Lacrimispora indolis DSM 755: one gene and its partner. The protein of the gene in region 1 interacts with the protein of each later gene in a pairwise test. Links are inferred from orthologs where the notes say so. Each region holds a gene or a part of one and is shown on either strand. Other genes may lie near its edges. The genes, in order: topA and K401_RS0127825.

What was found.
Region 2: the proteins of topA (region 1) and K401_RS0127825 interact in binary tests that used the Escherichia coli proteins (3 or more experiments, as listed by UniProt). The link is inferred for Lacrimispora indolis DSM 755 from one-to-one orthologs.

Annotation. Positions count from the first base shown.
Region 1 is NZ_AZUI01000001.1:5,310,796-5,322,899, reverse strand. What follows is about bases 3,541-6,484. They hold topA (type I DNA topoisomerase), read left to right. Parts: upstream 3,541-3,949; coding sequence 3,950-6,019; downstream 6,020-6,484. Other genes in these bases: codY (GTP-sensing pleiotropic transcriptional regulator CodY), read left to right, coding at 6,152-6,484; dprA (DNA-processing protein DprA), read left to right, coding at 3,541-3,935. Also shown: K401_RS0125955 (putative DNA modification/repair radical SAM protein), read left to right, coding at 1-272; K401_RS0125950 (TIGR03915 family putative DNA repair protein), read left to right, coding at 269-1,048; K401_RS0125940 (YifB family Mg chelatase-like AAA ATPase), read left to right, coding at 1,301-2,848; more of dprA, read left to right, coding at 2,835-3,540; more of codY, read left to right, coding at 6,485-6,967; rpsB (30S ribosomal protein S2), read left to right, coding at 7,244-7,984; tsf (translation elongation factor Ts), read left to right, coding at 8,098-9,021; K401_RS0125910 (ABC transporter permease), read left to right, coding at 9,152-10,069; K401_RS0125905 (ABC transporter permease), read left to right, coding at 10,087-11,127; K401_RS0125900 (ABC transporter ATP-binding protein), read left to right, coding at 11,142-12,104. UniProt on the Escherichia coli protein: Releases the supercoiling and torsional tension of DNA, which is introduced during the DNA replication and transcription, by transiently cleaving and rejoining one strand of the DNA duplex.
Region 2 is NZ_AZUI01000001.1:5,728,333-5,740,354, reverse strand. What follows is about bases 3,586-6,447. They hold K401_RS0127825 (YigZ family protein), read left to right. Parts: upstream 3,586-4,619; coding sequence 4,620-5,276; downstream 5,277-6,447. Other genes in these bases: typA (translational GTPase TypA), read left to right, coding at 5,515-6,447; K401_RS0127830 (transglycosylase domain-containing protein), read right to left, coding at 3,586-4,458. Also shown: K401_RS0127845 (SpoVA/SpoVAEb family sporulation membrane protein), read left to right, coding at 1-190; spoVAD (stage V sporulation protein AD), read left to right, coding at 223-1,242; spoVAE (stage V sporulation protein AE), read left to right, coding at 1,363-1,719; more of K401_RS0127830, read right to left, coding at 1,807-3,585; more of typA, read left to right, coding at 6,448-7,356; K401_RS0127815 (single-stranded DNA-binding protein), read left to right, coding at 7,560-8,186; K401_RS0127810 (cob(I)yrinic acid a,c-diamide adenosyltransferase), read left to right, coding at 8,385-8,888; dapA (4-hydroxy-tetrahydrodipicolinate synthase), read left to right, coding at 9,336-10,220; dapB (4-hydroxy-tetrahydrodipicolinate reductase), read left to right, coding at 10,401-11,159; K401_RS0127790 (hypothetical protein), read left to right, coding at 11,236-11,532; K401_RS0127785 (hypothetical protein), read left to right, coding at 11,736-12,022.

The DNA of each region.
Region 1 (12,104 bases):
GGATCATTGCGGCCAGAAGAAACGGGCCTCTTGATTTTGATGCTTTAAAAAAGATCGGTGTCGTATTAAAGCGGGCGATTTATTTTATTACATGTTCCGGCAGGATGATGTATCCGGTCAAGATTGAGGAGGATTATATATCCAATCACCTCATTGGAGAGGAGCAGAAAAAAATATGGGACATCGGTTCAACGGGAACGTTTCGTCAGCTTTCCTTGTTTGATGACATGAATTTGCCTGCTTTGAGAGATTTTGGAGGAATCCGGATATGAAGACAGTCTATTTGTGTGAGGACAGCGTGGAAGGCATTTTCAGCGGTGTATATGCAGCGTGGACCAGCAGGAAGGGACATGATCATGTGAAGCTTGGTCTCCTGGGAAATGAGGATACCATGGAGCTGTTCTGCCAGTATGAGGAGGTTCCGGTCAATGCCGGCAATGCGGATAAGGTGGTACAGGCTGTCAGGAAAAAGATATCGGAAGAGGCCTATGCTGCCGTATACAAAGCCGCATTAAGCAAGGAAAGAGATCGTGCGGATAAAATTTACCGTTTTTTGATTTATGGTTTCCACGTTGGGGCAAGAGTTGTGAACATGCTTCAGATCCAGGAAGTATACGATATTTTTCAGATGTGCCGTCATATTGATAATGAGACCCATCTGCTTACGGGCTTCGTGCGCTTTGTGGAAATGGAGGGGGATCTTTTGGTGAGCCGGATCGGCCCGAAGAATGATGTGCTTGTTCTTCTGTCTCCTCATTTCGCGGACCGCATGTCAGGAGAAAATTGGGTTTTATATGATGAAAACAGAAAAAAAGCTGTTTTGCATCCGGCTCTGCGGCCATGGTTTTTGGTGGATTTAATTTCGTCTGAATGGGAGGAGAAAATGCAAAAAGCGTCGGATGAGGATGAATATGAGGTGCTTTTTCAAAGCTTCAGGAAAAGCATTTCAATAAAAGAGAGGAGAAATCCGACTTGTCAGCGCAATCACATGCCCCTCCGTTACAGGGCATATATGCCTGAGTTTTCCCATGGCTTAAGGGATCTTTGACTCCTGGGATGTCCTTGTTATATAAGGCGGGATCATGGAACGGGAAAAAAGCATTGCCTTTTTCCCTTTTTTCGGTTATCATAAATACAGGTTCCGGTTCAGGAACATTCCAGATGCGTTTCTGCATATTTTCCAGGTTTATTGTTAGTGAAACAGAAGTATGAAATACCCTGCGGGTATACCTTTACACCGGTGAAGCGGGGCGGACTCTGTCCAGAAAGCATGGGCATACATAGGAAAGGAGAAGCGGTTTTGTACAGTAAAGTCCATAGTGTGGGTATTAAGGGAGTAGAAGGGGTCCCCATTCTGGTGGAGGCGGATGTCAGTGACGGACTCCCAGGCTTTTCCATGGTCGGTTATCTCTCCTCTGAGGTGAAGGAAGCTCAGGACCGGGTGAGAACGGCACTGAGAAATTCCGGATTCCGCCTGCCTGCAAGAAAAATCACCATTAATTTGTCACCTGCCGACATACGCAAGGAGGGAACTGCTTTTGATCTGCCCATTGCGGTGGCTGTATTGACTGCTGCCGGCATGATAGAACCTGTTGCCTTGGGGGATTGCGTGATATCCGGGGAATTGGGCTTAGATGGAGAGATCAAACCTGTACGGGGTGCTCTTTCCATCACAGCGGCTGCAAAAAAGGACGGAAAGCGTCAATGTTTTCTACCCAGTGAAAACGTCAGAGAGGGCTTAGTAATAGAAGGAATGGAAATTATTGGAGTAGATCATTTAAAGGATTTAACCGATCAGCTTAATTTTCCGGAAAAGCAAAAAGCAGGCTGTAATAGCCAAGGCAGACTGATGCATCAGGAGGAAGTCTATGGAGTTGACTTTTCTGAGATCGGAGGTCAGGTACTTTTAAGGCGGGCCACAGAGGTGGCGGTGGCAGGTATGCACAACATTGTTTATATCGGTCCGGCAGGGACCGGAAAGACTATGCTGGCCAAAAGAATCCCAACGATCATGCCTTCCCTGTCAATGGAGGAGGCTGTGGAGATATCAAAGATATACAGCGTATGCGGGCTTCTTTCCCAGGAAAATCCCTTGATGACAAAACGGCCCTTTCGAAGCCCTCATCACACCATCAGTCCGACGGCTTTGGCCGGGGGAGGACGGATACCAAGACCAGGTGAGATCTCCCTGGCATCCGGAGGCGTTCTGTTTCTGGATGAATTACCCGAATTTGAAAAAAATACCATAGAGATCTTAAGGCAGCCCCTTGAGGAGAGGAAAATAACGATTTCCAGGATGTACGGCGCATATGATTTTCCTGCGGATTTTATGATGGCTGCCGCCCTAAACCCTTGCCCTTGCGGTTTTTTTCCGGACCGGACAAGATGCAGATGTTCGGAACAACAGGTGCGCAAATATTTAAGCAAAATATCAAAACCCCTGCTGGATAGGATCGACATATGTGCAGAGTCCCGGGCGGTCACATACGAAGAACTGCAGGAAAGAAAAGGCGGTGAATCCTCTGCTTCCATCCGGAAGCGGGTGGAGGAAGCCAGAATGATTCAAAGAAAACGTTTTAAGGGTCAGGGGATATATTTTAACAGCTCCATGAATAAGGTTCAGATTGAGGAAGCATGCTGCCTGGGAAAGAGAGAGCAGGAGTTTTTAAAAAGAGTTTATGAAAATCTGGGCCTTAGTGTGAGAGGCTACGAAAAGATACTGAAGGTATCCAGGACCATAGCGGATTTGGAGGGCTCCGAAAAAATAAGAAAAAACCATTTAGCAGAAGCGGTGGGACTGCGCAGCCTGGAAGGAAAATATTGGGGAGAAATTTATGGAAGATCATGAAGAAAAGGAGTATTTATATTGGCTTTGTCATGTTCCCGCTTTAGGCGCAGTGAAAATAAAAAAGCTGTATGATTACATTGGAAGCTACAAAAGAATATATAATATAGAAGGAAAAGAGCTGGAACGTTCAGGGCTTTTAAAACCGGCAGAAGCTTCATTTTTTCAGGAGATGAAAAGAAACAGGGATTCCTGCAGATCAGAGCTGGCGGGGCTGGAAAACAGAGGAATTCGTTTTGTCACCCCTCATGACAGAGAATATCCAAGACGGCTTCTGGAAACATATGGGTATCCTATGGGAATTTTTTTCAGGGGAAAGTTACCGGAAGATGACAAGCCTTCGGCTGCCATAATCGGAGCCAGAAACTGCACAAATTATGGAAAACAAATGGCCTCTTACCTGGCCAGGGAGCTTTCCGCGGCAGGGATTCAGATCATCAGCGGCCTGGCATGGGGAATTGACGGAGCCGGGCATTTAGGAGCGCTGGAGGCAGGCGGGGACACTTTTGGAGTCTTAGGCTGCGGGATCAATATCTGCTATCCAAAGGAAAATTTTGGATTATATGAACGGATGGCTGTCCAGGGCGGAGTCATTACGGAGTTTATGCCAAATGAAGCGCCAAGACCCTGTAATTTTCCCATGAGGAACCGGATCATCAGCGGACTGTCGGATATAATTTTAGTTATTGAGGCCAGAGAAAAAAGCGGTTCCCTTATCACGGTAAATTTAGGACTTGAACAGGGAAAAGAAATTTTTGCCCTTCCCGGAAGGGTGACAGATCCCTTAAGCGCCGGCTGCAACAGGCTTATTTCTGAAGGTGCCGGAATTTTGTTAGACCCCGGTTCTGTGCTGGAATATTTCAAATTACAGAGTGGTAATATATTAAGAGTTCATGAAAAAGATAAGAACGGACTTGTCAAAAATGAAAAAATGGTGTATAGTTGCCTAGATTTGCAACCGAAAAATCTGGAAGAGATTATATCTTTAAGCGGATTGTCTGTCAGCGATTGTATGAGCGCCCTGTTGGAATTAGAGTTTAAAGGCCGTGTTGTACAGACGTCCCATCAATATTATGGTAAGAAACTATAGGCGAGGAGTTTGGTATGGCGAACTGTTTAGTAATTGTGGAATCACCGGCAAAGGTAAAAACGATAAAAAAGTTCCTGGGAGCGAACTATGAAGTAGATGCTTCCAACGGGCATGTGAGGGATCTTCCGAAAAGCCAGATGGGAATTGACGTAGAGAATGATTTTGATCCTAAATATATAACAATCAGAGGAAAGGGCGATATTCTGGCCAAGCTCAGGAAAGAAGTGAAGAAGGCCGATAAGATTTATCTTGCCACTGACCCTGACCGGGAGGGGGAAGCGATTTCCTGGCATTTAATGAAAGCTTTAAAGCTGGATGAACTGAAGGAAAAGCAGGTATACCGGATCAGCTTTAATGAGATTACGAAGAATGCGGTAAAGACTTCTTTAAAGACTCCAAGAGCGATTGATATGGATCTTGTGGATGCCCAGCAGGCCAGAAGGGTTCTGGACCGTATGGTGGGATATATGATAAGTCCTCTCCTTTGGGCAAAGGTAAAGAGAGGTTTGAGCGCCGGCCGTGTCCAGTCCGTGGCGCTGCGGCTGATCTGTGACCGGGAGGAAGAAATCAACGCGTTCATTCCAGAGGAATATTGGAACCTGGAAGCTGTTTTAAAGCAGGGAGGAAGCAAAAAGCCTCTTGCAGCAAAATTTTACGGTGACAAAGACGGCAAAATTGCCATCCGGAGTAAAGAAGAGCTGGAAAAGATTCTGGCAGGTCTTGAAAACCAGACCTATCAGGTGGAGGAGGTTAAAAATGGAGAAAGGGTTAAGAAAGCCCCCATACCGTTTACCACCAGCACCCTTCAGCAGGAAGCCTCCAAGGTACTGAATTTTTCGACCCAAAAAACCATGCGTTTGGCTCAGCAGCTGTATGAAGGCGTGGAAGTTGCAGGACGAGGAACCGTGGGTCTTATCACCTACCTAAGAACTGACTCCACTAGGATCGCGGAAGAAGCGGATGTTGCGGCAAGGGAATATATTGGAAAGCAGTATGGCAGCCAGTATGTGGCAAATGGAGAACAGGCGAAAAAAAGCAATGCAAAGATCCAGGATGCCCACGAGGCCATCCGTCCTACGGATATTTCTCTGACGCCGGTTATTGTGAAAGAATCCCTGCAGCGGGATTTGTTCCGGCTTTACCAGTTGATCTGGAAACGTTTTACAGCCAGCAGAATGCAGCCCGCCGTTTACGAAACCACTTCAGTCAGGGTGGGAGCCGGGAACTATGTTTTCACGCTTTCTGCCTCCAGACTGTCCTTTGACGGTTTTATGTCCGTCTATGTACAGGAGGATGATAAGGAAGAAGCCAATGTATTGCTGGGCAATCTGGTAAAAGGCAGTCCCCTTAAGCTTGATAAACTTGAGAGCGGGCAGCATTTTACCCAGCCGCCGGCCCATTTTACGGAAGCCTCTCTTGTAAAGGCAATGGAGGAACAGGGAATCGGACGCCCCAGTACCTATGCCCCTACGATCACCACAATCATAGCCAGACGGTATGTGGCAAAGGAAAATAAAAATCTTTATGTGACGGAGCTGGGAGAAGTGGTCAACAGTATGATGAAGCATAGCTTCCCAAGTATTGTTGATATCACTTTCACTGCAAATTTAGAATACCTGCTTGATAAAGTGGGAGACGGATCTGTCCAGTGGAAGACGGTTGTGAAGAATTTTTATCCGGATTTAAAAGATGCGGTGGATAAAGCCCTTGTGGAATTGGAAACCGTGACCATTGCCGATGAGGTGACAGATGAGATCTGTGAGCTGTGCGGACGGAACATGGTTATAAAGTATGGCCCTCACGGGAAATTCCTGGCTTGTCCCGGATTCCCGGAATGCAAGAATACAAAGCCTTATCTGGAGAAGATCGGCGTGCCTTGCCCGAAATGCGGAAAAGAAGTGGTAATAAAGAAAACCAAAAAGGGAAGAATTTATTACGGCTGTGAGGCAAATCCGGAGTGTGATTTCATGTCCTGGCAGAAACCTTCCACCAAAACCTGCCCCAAGTGCGGAGCTTATATGGTTGAAAAAGGAAACAAATTGCTTTGCTCAAATGAGCAATGTGGATACAGTGCTGATAAATAGGAAAAAGAAATATTATTAAGAAAATCGAAAATCTTCAAAAAACTATTGTTATTTGAAAATAATAATGTTAATATTTAATCATTAGAGATGTATTTTAGTTTTTCACATAAATTCTTAAGGAGGTTTTCGGCTATGAGCGTACAGTTGTTGGACAAAACTAGAAAAATTAACAAATTATTGCATAACAATAATTCGCATAAGGTTGTATTTAACGATATCTGTGAAGTGCTGACCGAGATCCTGAATTCGAATATTCTTGTGATCAGCAAGAAGGGAAAGGTGCTGGGCATTGGCCTGACACCGGACATCGAGGAGATTCAGGAGCTGATCGCGGACCAGGTAGGCGGTTATGTTGATACGATGTTAAATGAGCGTTTGCTCAGTATTTTATCGACTAAGGAGAATGTCAATCTGGAAACGCTGGGTTTCACTGGTGACGATATCAGAAAATACCAGGCAATTATCACACCGATTGATATTGCAGGGGAAAGGCTTGGAACCCTGTTCATTTATAAATCCAATTCCCAATATGATATAGACGACATCATTTTAAGCGAATACGGAACCACGGTGGTAGGGCTGGAAATGATGCGCTCCGTCAATGAGGAGAATGCGGAAGAAACCAGAAAAGTGCAGATTGTCAAATCAGCGATCAGCACCTTGTCCTTTTCTGAATTGGAAGCCATCACCCATATCTTTGAGGAGCTGGACGGCAACGAGGGCATTCTGGTAGCCAGTAAGATCGCTGATCGTGTAGGGATCACCCGTTCTGTCATTGTAAATGCTCTTCGGAAATTCGAAAGTGCAGGAGTGATCGAATCCAGATCTTCCGGAATGAAGGGGACTTACATCAAGGTATTGAATGATGTGGTATTTGATGAATTAAAAACCATTAAAGCCGGAACCATTAAAAATATGCCCGAACGCCGGGATATAAAAGATATATAAATCAAAGTCAAAAGAAAAAGGAGCAGAAGAAAAACTGCTCTTTTTTTAATAAAAATCATTGTATATCCAGTTGATTCATTAATACACAAAATATGGTAGGATATGTTTGTTTTGCACATAAAGTATAAAAAAATACTTGCATCGTGTAGAAAGATATGCTATACTGGCTAGGCTGACAAAAAACACGTCTGCGGATTTCAGAGGATGGTGCCGGGTACCGGTCTCCTTGGAAGCATGAGAAGCAGGCGGAAGTAAAAACCAAATGGAGGTAGTAACATGAGTGTTATTTCAATGAAGCAGCTTTTGGAAGCTGGCGTACACTTCGGTCATCAGACAAGAAGATGGAACCCTAAGATGGCTCCGTACATTTACACAGAGAGGAACGGCATCTACATCATTGACTTACAGAAGTCTGTAGTAAAGGTAGATGAGGCTTACAAGGCAGTATCCGATATTGCTACAGAAGGCGGCAAGATTCTTTTCGTAGGAACAAAGAAGCAGGCTCAGGATGCCATCAAGTCTGAGGCAGAGCGTTGCGGCATGTATTTCGTTAATGAGAGATGGCTTGGCGGAATGCTTACAAACTTTAAGACAATCCAGTCCAGAGTTGCAAGATTAAAACAGATCGAGACTATGTCCCTTGACGGTACATTTGATGTTCTTCCTAAGAAAGAAGTAATTGCTCTTAAGAAAGAATGGGAGAAGTTAGAGAAGAACTTAGGCGGAATCAAGGAAATGAAGAAGATTCCGGATGCAATTTTCGTTGTAGATCCTAAGAAAGAAAGAATCTGCGTTCAGGAAGCCCATACACTGGGAATTCCGTTAATTGGTATCGCTGATACAAACTGTGATCCTGAAGAACTTGATTTCGTGATTCCAGGCAATGATGATGCGATCAGAGCCGTTAAGTTAATTGTATCTAAGATGGCAGACGCAGTGATCGAGGCAAACCAGGGCGAGGCAGTAGCTGAGGAAGCAGAAGCAGCTCAGGAAACAGAAGAGACTGTGGAAGCTTAATTATTCAGGCGATTAAATGCTTCGACCTGCTTTGAGAAAGCGGGTCGGAGCTTTTTTACTGGAAAAAAGTTCCTGTGAATTAAATAATGAATCAATTGATGGAGGGAAATCAAATGGCAGCAGTTACAGCTGGAATGGTAAAAGAATTAAGAGAAATGACCGGAGCAGGTATGATGGATTGCAAGAAAGCTCTTGCAGAGACAGATGGCAATATGGAAAAGGCAGTGGAGTTCTTAAGAGAAAAAGGACTTGCAGCTGCTTCCAAGAAGGCAGGAAGAATTGCAGCAGAGGGTATCGTCACCACGATCGTGACAGAAGACGGAAAGTCTGCAGCAATTGTAGAAGTAAACAGTGAGACAGACTTTGTTGCAAAGAATGCTCAGTTCCAGGGATATGTTGCAGATGTTGCAGCTCAGGCACTTGCTTCCCAGTCAAAAGACATGGATGCATTCCTTGCAGAGCCTTGGGCAAAGGACAGCTCCTTAACAGTTGCCCAGGTATTGTCCAGCCAGATCGCAGTAATCGGGGAAAACATGAACATCAGAAGATTTGAAAAGATCATTACTGACGGTGTGGTTGTTGATTATATCCACGGCGGCGGAAGAATCGGTGTTTTGATCGAGGCTGATGCAGAAGTTGTGAATGATACTGTAAAGGAAGCTTTAAAGAATATTGCAATGCAGATTGCAGCGTTAACACCAAAGTATGTAAAGAGAGATGAAATTCCTCAGGAATTCATTGATCATGAAACGGAAATCTTAAAGGTACAGGCTAAGAATGAGAACCCGGATAAGCCGGACAACATTCTTGAGAAGATGATTGTGGGCCGTTTAAATAAGGAATTAAAAGAATTCTGTCTGGTAGACCAGGCTTATGTAAAAGACGGAGATTTAACAGTTGGCAAGTACTTGGAGCAGGTTTCCAAGGAAGTCGGCGGCAAGGTAGAAGTGAAAAAGTTCGTACGCTTTGAGACTGGTGAAGGTCTTGAGAAGAAGGAAGAGAACTTTGCAGAAGAAGTTGCAAAGCAGATGCAGTAATCTTGTAACAGGATTCTGGGGGGAATCCCATGGGTATCCATGGGATTTTTCTATTCAATCAATGTCCGTTTACCATTGACAAATGTTTCCATAATAGGCGGACATCACTATACCAAAGGAGTTGAGGAAAGTGGCTAAATATATTTTAAAGCGTATCGCTATGGCGATTGTAACCATCTTTGCTGTTGCAACGGTTACTTTCTTTGTCATGAACATGGTGCCAGGCGGCCCCTTCATGTCTGAGAAGGCCATCAGCCCACAGGCCCAGGCGGCCCTTAATGAAAAGTACGGCCTGGATAAACCGTTAGGTGAACAGTATGTAACCTATATGAAGGATCTGCTTCATGGCAATTTAGGATTGAGTGTAAAACAGCGCGGCCGTACGGTGAATATGATCATTGAAACAAAGTTCCCGGTATCCGCAAGGATCGGCGGGATCGCGATTCTGACCGCTGTTTTAGTCGGAGTTCCCTTAGGCAGTATTGCTGCATTCAAGAGAGGAACCGCTGTTGACAATATTATTATTGTGTTCAGTACATGCGGCATTGCTGTACCAAGCTTTGTAGTCTGTACCATATTAATGTATGTTTTGAGCTTAAAGCTGGGACTCCTTCCCACATTTGGACTGGCATCGTGGAAAAATTACATCATGCCCGTAATTGCTTTGGCATTTTATCCCTCCTCTTATATCGCACGTCTGATGCGTTCATCCATGCTGGATGTTATGGGACAGGATTATATGAGAACAGCCCGCGCCAAGGGGCTTTCCCAGATGGTCAGCATTTTTAAGCATGCGCTTCGTAATGCCATTCTTCCGGTTGTTACATACTTAGGTCCCCTTTTAGCCTATACCGTAACAGGAAGCTTTATTGTTGAGAAAATATTTACGATTCCCGGCCTGGGATCTGAATTCATTGGTTCCATTACAGGACGTGACTATCCTCTCATTATGGGCACTACGATTTTCCTTGCTACTTTAATGGTTGTCATGAATGTTCTGGTAGACGTTGCTTATAAATTCATCGATCCGCGAATTAATCTGAAGTAAGGGAAAGGAGAAAGAAGATGCCAAAGAATAAATTATCAATGCAGCTTAATGTGGAAGACTTTCTCCCGGCAAGCGATGCAGAAAAAGAAAGCCTGACTGTTATGCGCAAAAGCGTTGGATTCTGGAAGGATGGAATAAGACGCCTTAAAAAGAACAAGATTTCAATGATCAGCCTTGCTGTAATCATTATTGTATTTATTTTGTCATTTATTGTGCCGCAGCTCTACCCCTATAGCTATGAGCAGCAGATCAGGGGAAGTGAAAACCTTGCTCCAATGCAGTATTCCCAAAAGGAACTGACTGCCATGGATGCTGGAGAAGATGTATTTCCTCATATTTTAGGAACGGATAACTTAGGCAGGGATTATGCGATCCGTGTTATGATGGGAAGCCGTGTTTCTCTGATGGTCGGTCTGATCGCTTCCTGTATCATTTTACTTATTGGCTCCCTATATGGATCCATTGCAGGTTTCTTCGGCGGATGGGTGGATATGATTATGATGCGTATCGTAGATATGATCTATACTGTGCCGGATATTCTGATTATCGTACTTTTATCTGTTGCTTTTGACCAGCCTTTGAAAGCGTTGTCTCAAAGACCTGGTTTTCAGTGGATCCAGGTCATCGGCGTTAACTTAATCAGTATTTTCGTTGTGTTTGCCCTGCTTTACTGGGTAGGTATGGCACGTATTGTGCGAAGCCAGATCCTGATTTTAAAGGAACAGGAATATGTAACTGCGGCAAGGGCCCTTGGCGCTTCCAGCGGTCATATCATTAAGAAGCACCTGCTTACAAACTGTATCGGTACTCTGATTGTTACGACTACGCTGCAGATTCCTTCTTCTATTTTTACGGAGAGCTTTTTAAGCTTCCTTGGCCTTGGCGTTGCTGCGCCCATGCCTTCTTTGGGAAGCCTTGCAAGCGCTGCGTTAAATGGTCTGCAAAGCTATCCACACCGTTTGTTTGCACCGGCACTTATGATTTCTATCATTATTCTAAGCTTCAACCTGCTGGGCGATGGTCTGCGTGATGCATTCGATCCAAAGCTGAAAGATTAAGGAGGAGAGATTCCATGAACGAATATTTGGTTAATATTGAAAATGAACGTCTTTCCTTCTTTACCCCGGCTGGAGAAGTTAAGGCTCTTAATGATGTATCCCTTCATCTTCGTGAAGGAGAGGTTCTTGGCATTGTAGGTGAGTCCGGTTCCGGTAAGTCTGTAACAGCCTACAGCCTTATGGGACTTACGGCTTATCCTGGACGGCTGATTGGCGGATCTCTTCAGTTTAACGGCCACCAGATTGAGAAGATGACAGAGAAGGAGATGAGAAAGATCCGGGGAAATGAAATTTCTATTATTTTCCAGGATCCCATGACCAGCTTAAATCCGGTTTACACGGTTGGAAACCAGATCACTGAAGTGGTCATGCTTCATACAAATAAAAACAAACAGCAGGCGAATGAAAGAGCAAGGGAACTTCTAACCCTGGTAGGGATCAATGAGCCTGATAAGCGTCTGAAGCAGTATCCTCACGAGCTGTCCGGCGGTATGCGTCAGCGTATCATGATTGCCATTGCTCTTGCGTGTGAGCCAAAGCTTTTGATCGCGGATGAACCGACTACCGCTCTGGATGTAACCATTCAGGCACAGATTCTGGAACTGATGATGGAACTGAAAGAAAAGCTTGGGATGGCGATCATCATGATCACTCATGACCTGGGTGTGGTTGCGAATATGTGCGACCGAATTGCAGTTATGTATGCAGGAAAAGTAGTAGAATACGGCGATACGGATGATATTTTTTATAATCCCAGCCATGAATATACAAAAGGCCTGATCCGAAGCATTCCGAAGCTTACAGAGAAAGAACACAACAAACTGGTTCCCATTGAAGGAAGCCCTGTAGATATGCTCAATCCGCCCGCAGGCTGTCCCTTTGCGCCCAGATGCAGGGCCTGCATGAAGATTTGTCTTCGTGAGATGCCGCCATATACGGACATATCTGATATTCATTACAGTGCCTGCTGGCTGCTT
Region 2 (12,022 bases), 420 kb from region 1 along the record:
CCTGGTGCCGATCACGGGATTTGCCAATTCCGTTGTAGCCCCGGCGGTGGAATTCAAGGCAGAGGGCCAGATATTTGGAATTGGCTGCAAGATTTTTACCATTGCAGGCCCTGTCATACTATACGGGATATTAAGCTCCTGGATCCTTGGAATCATCGCCTATGTATTAAAGGCCTTCCGCATGCTGTAGGAATGAACCGGTCAGAGAAATGGAGAGAGAAAATGCAGATAGGAAAAGCGAGTATTAAATTTGAAGAACCTCCGATTATTGAAAGCATGGCTTCCATAGTCGGTAAAAAAGAAGGGGAAGGTCCTCTGGGAAAACTGTTCGACGTGGTGGAGCAGGATGACATGTTCGGAGCTGATACCTGGGAAAAAGCGGAAAGCGCCCTTCAGAAGCAGACAGCTGATCTGGCTATTGAAAAAGGAGATATCCGGAAAAAGGACATTCGCTATTTATTTGCGGGAGATTTACTGGGCCAGCTGATCGCCACGTCCTTTGGAACGGTGGATTTGGAAATTCCTTTATTCGGCCTCTTCGGAGCATGCTCCACCATGGGAGAGGCGCTTAATCTGGGCGCAATGACTGTTGCAGGGGGCTATGCGGACAAGGTCATGGCAATGGCTTCCAGCCACTTTGCAACGGCTGAAAAGCAGTTCCGTTTTCCTCTGGGATATGGAAACCAAAGGCCGTTTTCCGCTTCATGGACCGTTACAGGCTGCGGCGCGGTGGTGCTCACCAAGAACAGGAAAGAAGGGATCGCAGCCATAACCGGGATCACAACCGGGCGCATGGTGGATATGGGAATCAAAGACTCCATGAATATGGGAGCAGCCATGGCTCCGGCCGCCTTTCATACTATTCAACAGAATTTTGATGATTTTCAGGTGGATGAATCCTATTATGACAAAATCATCACAGGAGATTTAGGCCAGGTCGGCCGGACGATCCTCCTTGATTTCATGAAAAATAAGGGACATGACTTGGAATCGGTGCATACGGATTGCGGAATCGAAATATTTAACAGCGAGGAGCAGGATACCCATGCGGGAGGAAGCGGCTGCGGATGTGCGGCTTCCACTCTTTGTGCTTATATACTCCCTAAAGTACAAGACGGTACCTGGAAACGGGTTCTGTATGTTCCTACAGGCGCTCTCCTTTCCACAGTGAGCTTTAACGAAGGTGAGACGATCCCAGGCATCGCCCATGGGGTTGTGATTGAGAATGTAGGAAACCTATAGCCCGCATTCATAATTTGGCGGTGTATTTCCGTCAAATTATGAATGGCATGGCGTCGTATGTTTACTAAATTAAAAATGGCATTACCAACACACAGCCAGTATAAAAGAAAGGAGACAGCCATGGATTACGTGAAAGCGTTTTTAGTGGGAGGAGTGATCTGCGCTCTGGTGCAGATATTAATGGACAATACGAAATTGATGCCAGGGCGCATCATGGTCCTTCTGGTGGTGACCGGAAGCATTCTGGGAGCAATTGGAATCTACCAGCCCTTTGCCGACTGGGCCGGAGCCGGGGCAACAGTTCCCCTTCTGGGCTTTGGAAACACCTTATGGAAGGGTGTATGGAAGAGCATGGGAGAGGATGGATTCTTAGGGATTTTTAAAGGAGGGTTTACTTCCAGCGCCGTAGGAATCTCGGGAGCATTGATTTTCGGATATTTAGGATCCGTTATATTTAAACCCAAGATGAAAAGCTGATAAAGTTGTGATAAAAAAAGAAGAGCAGTTATAGAAAGGGTGCCGGAAAAGTTAATTTAACTTTTCCGGCACCCTCGTGTTTTTTTCTTAATAACCTCCCCAAGGAGGAATCTGCGTTACGCCTCCGGGATTCTGGGGCGTATATCCAGGTCCGAACTGCTGGGGAATTCCGCCGGACGAGTCTGAATCATCTCCCGGAGGAAGGATGATGGAGTTGGCGGAATGGATGGTGCAGTAGCCTGGCATAGCGTATTTGGAATCATCTGTTGCCCCTTCTTCTCCCGCAGGAATTGCCATGAATATGGCTGTAGTCCGCTCCGGACAATAAGGAGTAGGCAGACGGTGGGATACGGAGCAAACCGTAGCCCGTACGTGGTTGTTGCATACGTCCGTGGGAACAGTACCCTTTGCAAAAAATTCCGTGTATACCGCATTGCCTCTGGGGTCATTATTACAGATTCCGGAGACTGCCAGCTTGCCGGATTTTCGGCAGATCTGGGCGGTTTCTATGCTGTCAGGAACCGTAAATCCGGGATCAGACATTCCTTCATGGACCCTGGTCATGATTTTCCTCCAGATAGCTTTGTGGAAGGAAGTGCCTCCGTTTTGTTTTGTCAGCTTCTGGTTGTCATCGCAGCCTGCCCAGATACCGGCAGTGTAATAGGGGGTAAAGCCTACGAACCAGATATCATTGTTTGCGGTGGTTGTACCGCTTTTTCCTGCTGCCGACATGCCTGGAATATGAGCGGCGGCGCTGGTGGAGCTTGGCCCCGCGCTTGAAAACTTCCTGCTGCTTTCCATGGAGTCTGACATGGCATCGGTCAGAAGGAATGCGGTGGAATCCTTTAATACCCGGTGAGTTTCCGGCGTATTATCAATTAACACCTTGCCGTCGTGATCCAGAATCTTGGTAAAGAATATGGGTTTTTTATAAACCCCTCCGTTGGCTATGGTGGCAAAGGCGCCGGTCAGTTCTAAGTTGGAGACACCGGTGGTGATTCCGCCAAGGGCAAGGGCCGGGTTATAATCCGTGTCAGTTAAAGAGGTGATGCCGAAATTCTTGGCATATTCCACCCCAAGCTGAGGTGTTACGGTCTCCATCAGGCAGCGGACGGCAACGATGTTCATGGAATAGATGATTCCGTCCCGTATGCTGGAGTAACCCTGATAGCCGGAACTGTACCAGTTGGAAAACGTTTTATTGCCTACCGTGTAAACGGAATCGTAATAAACCGTTCCAAGGGTGGCCCCGCAGGTGTCAATGGCAGGTGCAAAGGCTGTTAAGATCTTAAAGGTGGAGCCTGGCTGCCGGTATGTGTTGCTGGCCCGGTTTAAGGTCAGGCTGGCAGTTTTCTGCCCCCGTCCGCCGCTAATGGCCTTTACTTCTCCTGTTGTCTGGTCCATGAGAACAAAGGAAGCCTGGGGCTGCAGCGTCTTATGAAGGCTTTCTCCCAGAATGGTATCCCCTTCTTTTAAAAGATAAGCCTTGTATCCGTCCACATCGGCCTGAACCGCTTCTTCGGAATTATATAGGCCGTCATACCCGGAATCTCCGTTTTCCCTGTGGTAATGCTTTATATTCTCCTGGGAGTAATGGGTGGTGGTTCCATCCTTGTGAGTAACTGACAGTCTGTATTCTATGGAATATCTGGCTGCGGAATAGTTTTCAGGATTGTTGATCTCCTCGTCTACAATGGTCTGGAGCTTGGGATCCTGGGTGGTATAAATGGACAGGCCGCCGCTGTACAGTAAGTTGTGGGCCTGGGTGTCCGTATACCCCAACTGATCCTTCATGGCCCGTTTGACCTGTTCCACCAGCTCATCCGTAAAATAGCTGTATGGGGAGGAAGTTTCTTTTGTGGCGGTGTCAACATTCTGGATTCTGGAATACACATCGTCGGACAGGGCATTATCCTCTTCTTCCTTTGTAATATATCCCTGGTCAAGCATGTATTGGAGAATTACTTTTTGCTTGTCCGAATTGGCCTTTTGTCCTGTGATTGGGTTAAACTTTGACGGGTTCTGGGTGATTCCTGCGAGGACAGCGCATTCTGACAGGGTTAAATCCGATACATTCTTATTGAAATATCTCCTGGCTGCTACCTTGACTCCCAGGGAATTGTTGCCCAGGTTGATGGTATTTAAGTAGTTGGTTATGATCTGCTCCTTGGACATGGCTCCGTCCAGCTTGACGGCTAAAAACCATTCCTGCAGCTTTCTTTCCAGCCGCTCCCCAAAGCTCTTTTCCATCCCCCCGCCGAATACGCTGTTTTTAATCAGCTGCTGGGTGATGGTGCTTCCTCCGCCTGCCGTGGAATCGCCTGTCAGCACGCCTTTTACAGCGCGCATAATGGAACGCAAATCAATTCCGTTGTGCTCCCAGAACCTGGAATCCTCATAAGAAACAAATGCATTGATAAGATTCTTGGGCAGTTCCTCATAGGTGGCCTCCTCCCGGTTGGAACCTGCGGTTACCAGGGTTTCAGTGACGTTGCCGGCACTGTCATAGACCGTTGTTGCATATTCATTTGGAACAATGGTTGCAATATCCACTTCAGGAGCATTGTCTATGATACCTTTTGCCATGCCAAAGCAGACGCTGGCGACAACGATGCCGCCAAATAAGCACAGCACAAATAAACTCTTTAAAAAGGCAAGAAAGACCTTGGTGGTGTATTTCCTTGCTTTTGAATTGGCAGATCTGATTTTTTTCTCTGTTGATTGTTTGCCGTAATTCATAGGAAACCTCCTTTACCGGTTCATTATACCAAAAATTGTCGTACAATTCAACACTTACCATTTTTGGAGATAATCGGACAAAATATACATGAAAGCTTGCCTGGACCAGGACTTTTGGATATAATGAAAGGAATCGGTTAAAAGAAGGAATGAGGAAGTTTATGAGAAAGGCTTACAGGATTTTGTATCAGGGAGGCACAGGGGAAATAACGGAAAAAAAGTCCCGGTTCATTGCCGGTTTAAAGCCTGTGGAAACAGAAGAAGAGGCGCTGGCTTTTATTGAGGAAACGAGAAAGCGGTATTGGGATGCAAGGCATAACTGCTACGCCTGGATCATAGGAAGGGGCGGGGAGGAAAAGCGCTTAAGCGATGACGGAGAGCCAAGCCAGACCGCCGGAAAACCCATGATGGATGTGCTGGAAGGCGAGAAGCTTGTAAACCTCTGCGCGGTGGTTACCCGGTATTTTGGAGGCACGCTTCTTGGTACGGGAGGCCTGGTAAGAGCTTATTCCAAGGCAGTTCAGGAAGGGCTTAAGAATTGTACGGCTTTGACCGTGGAACCGGCAGTAAAGCTTTCTGTGACTACGGATTACAATGGCATTGGAAAGATCCAGTATCTTCTGGGGCAGCAGGAGATCACGACCCTTGGCGTTGAGTATACGGACCGGGTGGAGCTTACGGCCCTGGTTCCTGATGGAGCTCTGGACAAGGTTCGGGCTGATATTACAGAAGCGACCAGCGGAAGAGCAGGGCTGCATATGTCAGGAGAAGTTTATTACGGCATTTTTAATAAAGAGGTGATTTTGTTTCCTGGATGAGAATTGGAAGGCTTTAAAAAAGTGTCGAAAAAACAGAAAAAATCTTGCAATATAGAATTTAGGATGTTATACTGAATAATTGTGATAATGTAAATGAAACTAAGGGCGGATACGGTCCTTAGTTTTTTATGATATGGGAACATGATTGCCTGTATTATAAAAATGTACTTTGTCCGGTATACCTTATGACGGACAAAGTACATTCTTTGTTTAAAGAAAAGAAAGAAGAGTACATTTTATGAAGATGAAAAGAGAAGACGTAAGAAATGTGGCAATCATTGCCCACGTCGATCATGGTAAAACAACGCTGGTGGACGCCCTGCTTAAGCAGAGCGGTATTTTCCGTGAGAACCAGGAAGTCATGGAGCGTGTCATGGATTCCAATGATATTGAGAGAGAGCGGGGAATCACCATTTTATCCAAGAATACGGCCGTTCATTATAACGGGACCAAGATCAATATCATTGATACTCCTGGCCATGCTGACTTCGGCGGCGAGGTGGAACGCGTTTTAAAGATGGTAAACGGCGTAATTCTGGTTGTAGATGCTTATGAAGGCGTTATGCCTCAGACGAAGTTCGTGCTTCGGAAAGCCTTGGAGCTTGGCTTATCCGTAGTGACCTGTATTAATAAGATTGACCGCCCGGAGGCAAGACCTGAGGAGGTGGAGGAAGAGGTATTGGAGCTTCTCATGGACTTAGATGCCAGCGAAGAACAGCTGGACTGTCCCTTTATCTATGCTTCTGCAAAAGCCGGCTTTGCCAAAAAAGAGCTTGAAGATGAGGAAGTTGACATGGGGCCGCTGTTTCGGACCGTAATCGATCATATACCGGCGCCGGAAGGGGACCCGGATGCATCCACCCAGCTGCTCATCAGCACCATTGACTACAATGAGTACGTCGGACGGATCGGCGTAGGCAAGGTGGACAACGGAAAGGTAAGGGTAAATCAGGAGTGTGTGATCGTTAACCACCATGATCCGGATAAATTCCGCAAGGTAAAAGTGGGAAAACTGTACGAATATGAAGGACTTAACAAGGTAGAAGTCCAGGAAGCCACCATCGGCGCCATTGTCGCCATTTCCGGAATTGCAGATATTCACATCGGCGATACCCTCTGTTCTCCGGAAAACGCGGAAGCTATCCCGTTCCAGAAGATATCAGAGCCTACGATTGCAATGAATTTTATGGTAAATGACAGCCCTCTTGCGGGACAGGAAGGAAAATTCATTACATCCCGCCATATCAGGGAGCGCCTATTCCGGGAATTGAATACGGATGTCAGCCTTCGGGTGGAGGAAACCGATTCTCCTGATTGCTTTAAGGTTTCCGGACGCGGGGAGCTTCATCTGTCTGTTCTGATTGAGAACATGAGAAGAGAAGGCTTTGAGTTCGCTGTCAGCAAGGCGGAGGTTTTATACCGCTTTGATGAGAGAAACCACAAGCTGGAGCCAATGGAGATCGCTTATGTTGACGTACCGGAGGAATTTACAGGAGCCGTTATCCAGAAGCTTACAAGCCGTAAGGGAGAGCTTCAGGGTATGAGCCCGGCCAACGGGGGCTATACAAGACTGGAATTTGCCATTCCATCAAGAGGCCTCATCGGATACCGGGGAGAGTTTATGACGGATACAAAAGGAAACGGAATCATGAATACGGCATTTGACGGCTATGCGCCATTTAAAGGAGAATTATCCTACCGCAAGACAGGATCCCTCATCGCGTATGAATCAGGGGAATCCATTACCTATGGTTTGTTTGGCGCCCAGGAAAGAGGAAGCCTGTTTATCGGGCCTGGAGTAAAGGTTTATTCCGGTATGGTTATAGGGCAGAATCCAAAGGCAGAAGACATTGAAATCAATGTTTGCAAGACGAAAAAGCTGACCAACACCCGTTCTTCCAGCGCTGATGAAGCTCTTAAGCTGACCACGCCAAGGGAAATGAGCTTGGAGCAGTGCCTTGACTTTATTGATACCGATGAGCTGCTGGAGATCACTCCTTCAAACCTTCGGATCAGAAAGAAAATATTGGATCCTACCTTGAGAAAAAGGTCATCTCTTAACAAAAAATCATTGACGTAAATTGTAATATTAAGGGGAATGCTGCCTTCATTAGCCGAAAATTCGGCAATGCGGCGGCATTCCCCTTTATTTTCTTGGGAATTCTGCCTTGTTGTGTCGATATTTTTGGATTGTTTTCTATCATTTTAGGGGATCTTATGACATAAATTTAATATTAGCTGTGAAGCATATTAGCAAATAAGTGAAAGAAGAGGGGAAATACAATGTCAGAAAAAATGATTGAAAACAACAAAGTGAGCGTTATCGGAGAGATCATCTCCGGCTTCACCTTCAGCCATGAAGTATTTGGAGAAGGATTCTATATGGTGGATGTTGCTGTAAACCGTCTCAGTGAACAGGCAGATGTTATACCGCTCATGATTTCAGAACGCCTTATTGACATAGAAGGGGATTACAACGGCTTAACAGTGGAAGCTGTCGGCCAGTTTCGTTCCTATAACCGTCATGAAGGAACAAAAAACCGGCTGGTGCTTTCTGTTTTTGTGAGAGAAATCCATTTTATAGAAGAATTTACAGACTATACAAAGACCAATCAAATTTTTCTGGATGGATATATCTGCAAAGCTCCCATTTACAGAAAAACACCTTTAGGCAGGGAAATTGCGGACCTGCTCCTTGCGGTTAACCGCCCATATGGAAAATCAGATTACATACCCTGCATCGCATGGGGGAGAAATGCCAGATATGCTTCCGGATTTTCGGTAGGAACAAGAGTAAAGGTTTGGGGTAGAGTCCAGAGCAGGGAATACACCAAAAAATTAAGTGAAACAGAATGTGAAAAAAGAGTGGCCTATGAAGTATCGGTCAGCAAGCTGGAATGTGCGGAATAGGAACTGTCATTTATAAATAAGGAATGCCTTACGGTATATCTCTGCACCCATAAAACGGTGCGGCCTTACTAAAAAAAGCATGGAAATAATAAGGAAATGTTAAGAAAACTTGCAAAAAAATTAAAATTATGATACGATAAGCGGGTTCTAACATAATATGTAAATAATTGCTTTTTAGCTGTTATGAGGTGCTGAAGGATGAATAGAGGTGCAATACAGGTTATTTGCGGGGAAGGAAAAGGAAAGACTGCAGCCGCGCTGGGTATGGGAATCGGAGCTCTGACCAGGAACAGAACTGTTATCATGATACAGTTCTTAAAAGGCTGCCCCGGCCGGGATTCATTTGATGTAATGAAATGTCTGGAGCCTGAGATGAAAATATTCCGGTTTGAAAAGTCCGATGGTTTTTTTGAAAGCCTATCCAAAGAACAGCAGGAAGAGGAACGGAGAAATATCCGCAACGGCTTAAATTTTGCAAAAAAGGTCTTATCAACAGGGGAATGCGATATGCTGATCCTGGATGAAATTCTTGGACTGCTGGACCAGAAGATCATAGAGGCAGAGGAGCTGATAAAGCTGCTTCAGTCTAAAGTTGATGAGATGGAAGTTATATTAACCGGTAAAGTATTTCAAAAGGAAATAGAACCTTATGTAGACAGTATTCTGGAAATCAACCATGTTAAAGTTGACAACACAAAATAATAATGATAGTATGGTAACATACATAATAGAGTAGAGGTTGCGTTGCTTATAAGTACTCTGTCCGATGTATCAGGTACAGATGAGGGCAGGGGGAAGGAAGAAACGCCGAAGAACGGTATGGCCTGAGCGTACCTGTTCTGGGCATATGGTTAAGAGCCATATGACTGTCATCCAATCGGATGGGGAGCTACTTAAAGAAAGATGAGATTACCAGATTCTGAACTTTAAGAGCTGACCCTGTGTCAGCTCTGTTTTTTTTCACAGGAGATTACGCTCTGTGAATCAAAATACGCTCCGCCATGGAAGCCCAGGATACACAAATGCACCATGGCCGCTAAGGTGCTCCTTTTTGGAGCGGAATCTGGTTCGCAGACTCCTTGCTCCGCAGATTATGGACCGGATGAAAGTTTACTGTGTATGACGAAAAAGAATCAGGAGGATAATATTATGGCAATTTTTGAAGGCGCAGGTGTAGCTCTTGTCACACCATTTAAAGAAAGCGGTGAGGTAAACTATGAGAAGCTGGAGGAGCTGGTAGAAGAGCAGATCGCTTCGGGAACTGACTCCATCATTGTCTGCGGCACAACAGGCGAGGCTTCGACCATGACCCATGAGGAGCATTTAGACACGATCAAATACGTATGTGAAGTGACGAAGAAGCGGATCCCTGTTATCGCAGGAACCGGCTCCAACTGCACGGATACGGCGGTTTATCTGTCTAAGGAGGCGGAAAGCCAAGGTGCGGACGGGCTTCTTCTCGTGTCTCCCTACTATAACAAGGCAACTCAGAACGGATTGAAGGCTCACTTTAAAGCCGTTGCCAATGAAGTGAAGATTCCCATTATCCTGTATAATATTCCGGCAAGAACCGGGATAAACATTGCGGCCGAGACCATAGCTGATCTTTGCTTAAATGTTGAAAACATTGTGGGCGTTAAGGAGGCGAGCGGCAATTTTACAGCCATCGCGGATTTAATGAGCTTAACAGACGGCAATGTGGATCTTTATTCAGGCAATGATGACCAGATTGTTCCCATGATGTCCCTGGGAGGAAAAGGTGTTATTTCTGTTCTTTCCAACATTGCGCCTGCCCAGACTCACGAAATCTGTGAAGCTTATTTTAAGGGAGATGTGAAACGCAGCGCCGCTTTGCAGCTGGCAGCCATTCCTCTCATCAATGCCTTATTCTGTGAGGTCAACCCCATTCCTGTTAAGGCTGCCTTAAATCTTATGGGAAAGGCCGCAGGCCCCATGCGTCTGCCCCTTACCGAGATGGAACCTAAGAATCAGGAACGCTTAAAACTAGCCATGAAAGAGTATGGAATTCTGTAATCGGTTAACGATATATGATACATGGAGGAAATACCCTGGGGATTCCTTTGCGCCCGGAAAGCGTGGGCACAGTGTGACCCAGGGAAGACGCCACAGAAGTGTCTGACCGTGGGCAGGAAAGAGGAAACACCCTGCGGGTATACCTTTATGCCCAGAAAGCGTGGGCAGGAAAGAGGAAACATGATTAGGATGATAATGCACGGCTGTAACGGGGCCATGGGCCAGGTGGTGACCGGGATTGCGGCAGAGGAAAAAAATTTAACCATTGTTGCGGGTATTGATCCCAATGATGCCGGCCAGAATCCGTATCCGGTATTTCCGTCTCTTGAGGCCTGTGACGCGGAGGCGGATGTGATCGTGGATTTTACCTCTGCCAAAGCGGTGGAGGGTCTTCTTGAATACAGCGTAAGGAAGAAAATACCTGTGGTAGTTTGTACCACCGGCCTTTCAGAAGAACAGATGAAAAAGCTGGAAGAGGCTGCAAATCATGTTGCTGTCCTTAAGTCTGCCAATATGTCTCTTGGAGTGAACCTGCTTATGAAGCTGGTAAAAGATGCGGCCCAGGTCCTTGCTGCTGCAGGATTTGACATTGAAATACTGGAAAAACATCACAATAAAAAGCTGGATGCCCCCAGCGGAACAGCCCTTGCCCTGGCAGATTCCATCAATGAGGCCATGGATCAGGAATATCATTATGTTTATGACAGAAGCCAGGTAAGGAAGGCCAGAGACAAAAAAGAGATGGGGATTCAGTCTGTCCGCGGAGGAACCATTGTTGGAGAACATGATGTGATTTTTGCGGGAAAGGATGAGATTGTCACCTTTCATCACACCGCTTATTCCAAGGCTATTTTTGCAAAAGGAGCCGTTTCTGCGGCAAAGTTTCTGGCAGGAAAAGCTCCGGGATTATATTCCATGAAAGATGTAATAGATTCATAAATTTTCCAATATCTTCCACCATAATTCGTTCATCCTTTACACATACTAATCGTAGAAAATGAAAGGAGAATGTATTATGAAGAGAATAAAACCATATGCAATTACACTTATTGTCATCATGGCAGTAATGTGTATGACTGCCTGCGGCACCACGAAGGGAAATGATGGAACTTCAGCAGGTACTACAGCGGCAACAACCCAGACAACAGCAGCAACGACGACAAAAGAAACTACTGCTGCAGGAGCTACAACAGGTGCTGATGAGAGCACTGGTGTGGTTAACGGAGTCGTTGATGATGTAGAAAAAGGGGTTGACAAAATCACAGGGGAAAGCAATGGCCAGCCAACCACTGATGCTACAAAGGCTCAATAATAAGAAGGTTGAAAAAAAGCTTCAGGCATGGAATCAATGCTTGAAGCTTTTTTTAATATAAGTTATAATGGAAACAAGACATATCTTGCCGTATTTTAAGGCATTTCTTTTGATTTTTGTTTAAACGCCCATATTCCGGACAGTTATCCAATAAAAATGTTAAAAAAATAACATGGCCTGCTTGGCAGAGAGGCAGAAGATATATGAAAGGGAAATTTGATTATTTTAAATATCAGAGGTATAATAAAAAGAGGAAAAAGCCCTGGAGAAGTCTTAAACGGTTTATTCCCAACGGAGAGGCCAGAAACATGCGCATAAGAAAGAGTCTGATTCTTTTCCTCGTTGTGGAAGGAGCAGTGATTTCCCTGTTCCATGAAGAAATTGCGGGGAGCAATGTTCCCGCCTTTCTCCTTGCCGGACAGGAAATGGCTGAGGAGAAGGAAGTGACGTCGGAAGACTTCTGGGGCCGGAAAACCGGGGAAACAAGGGA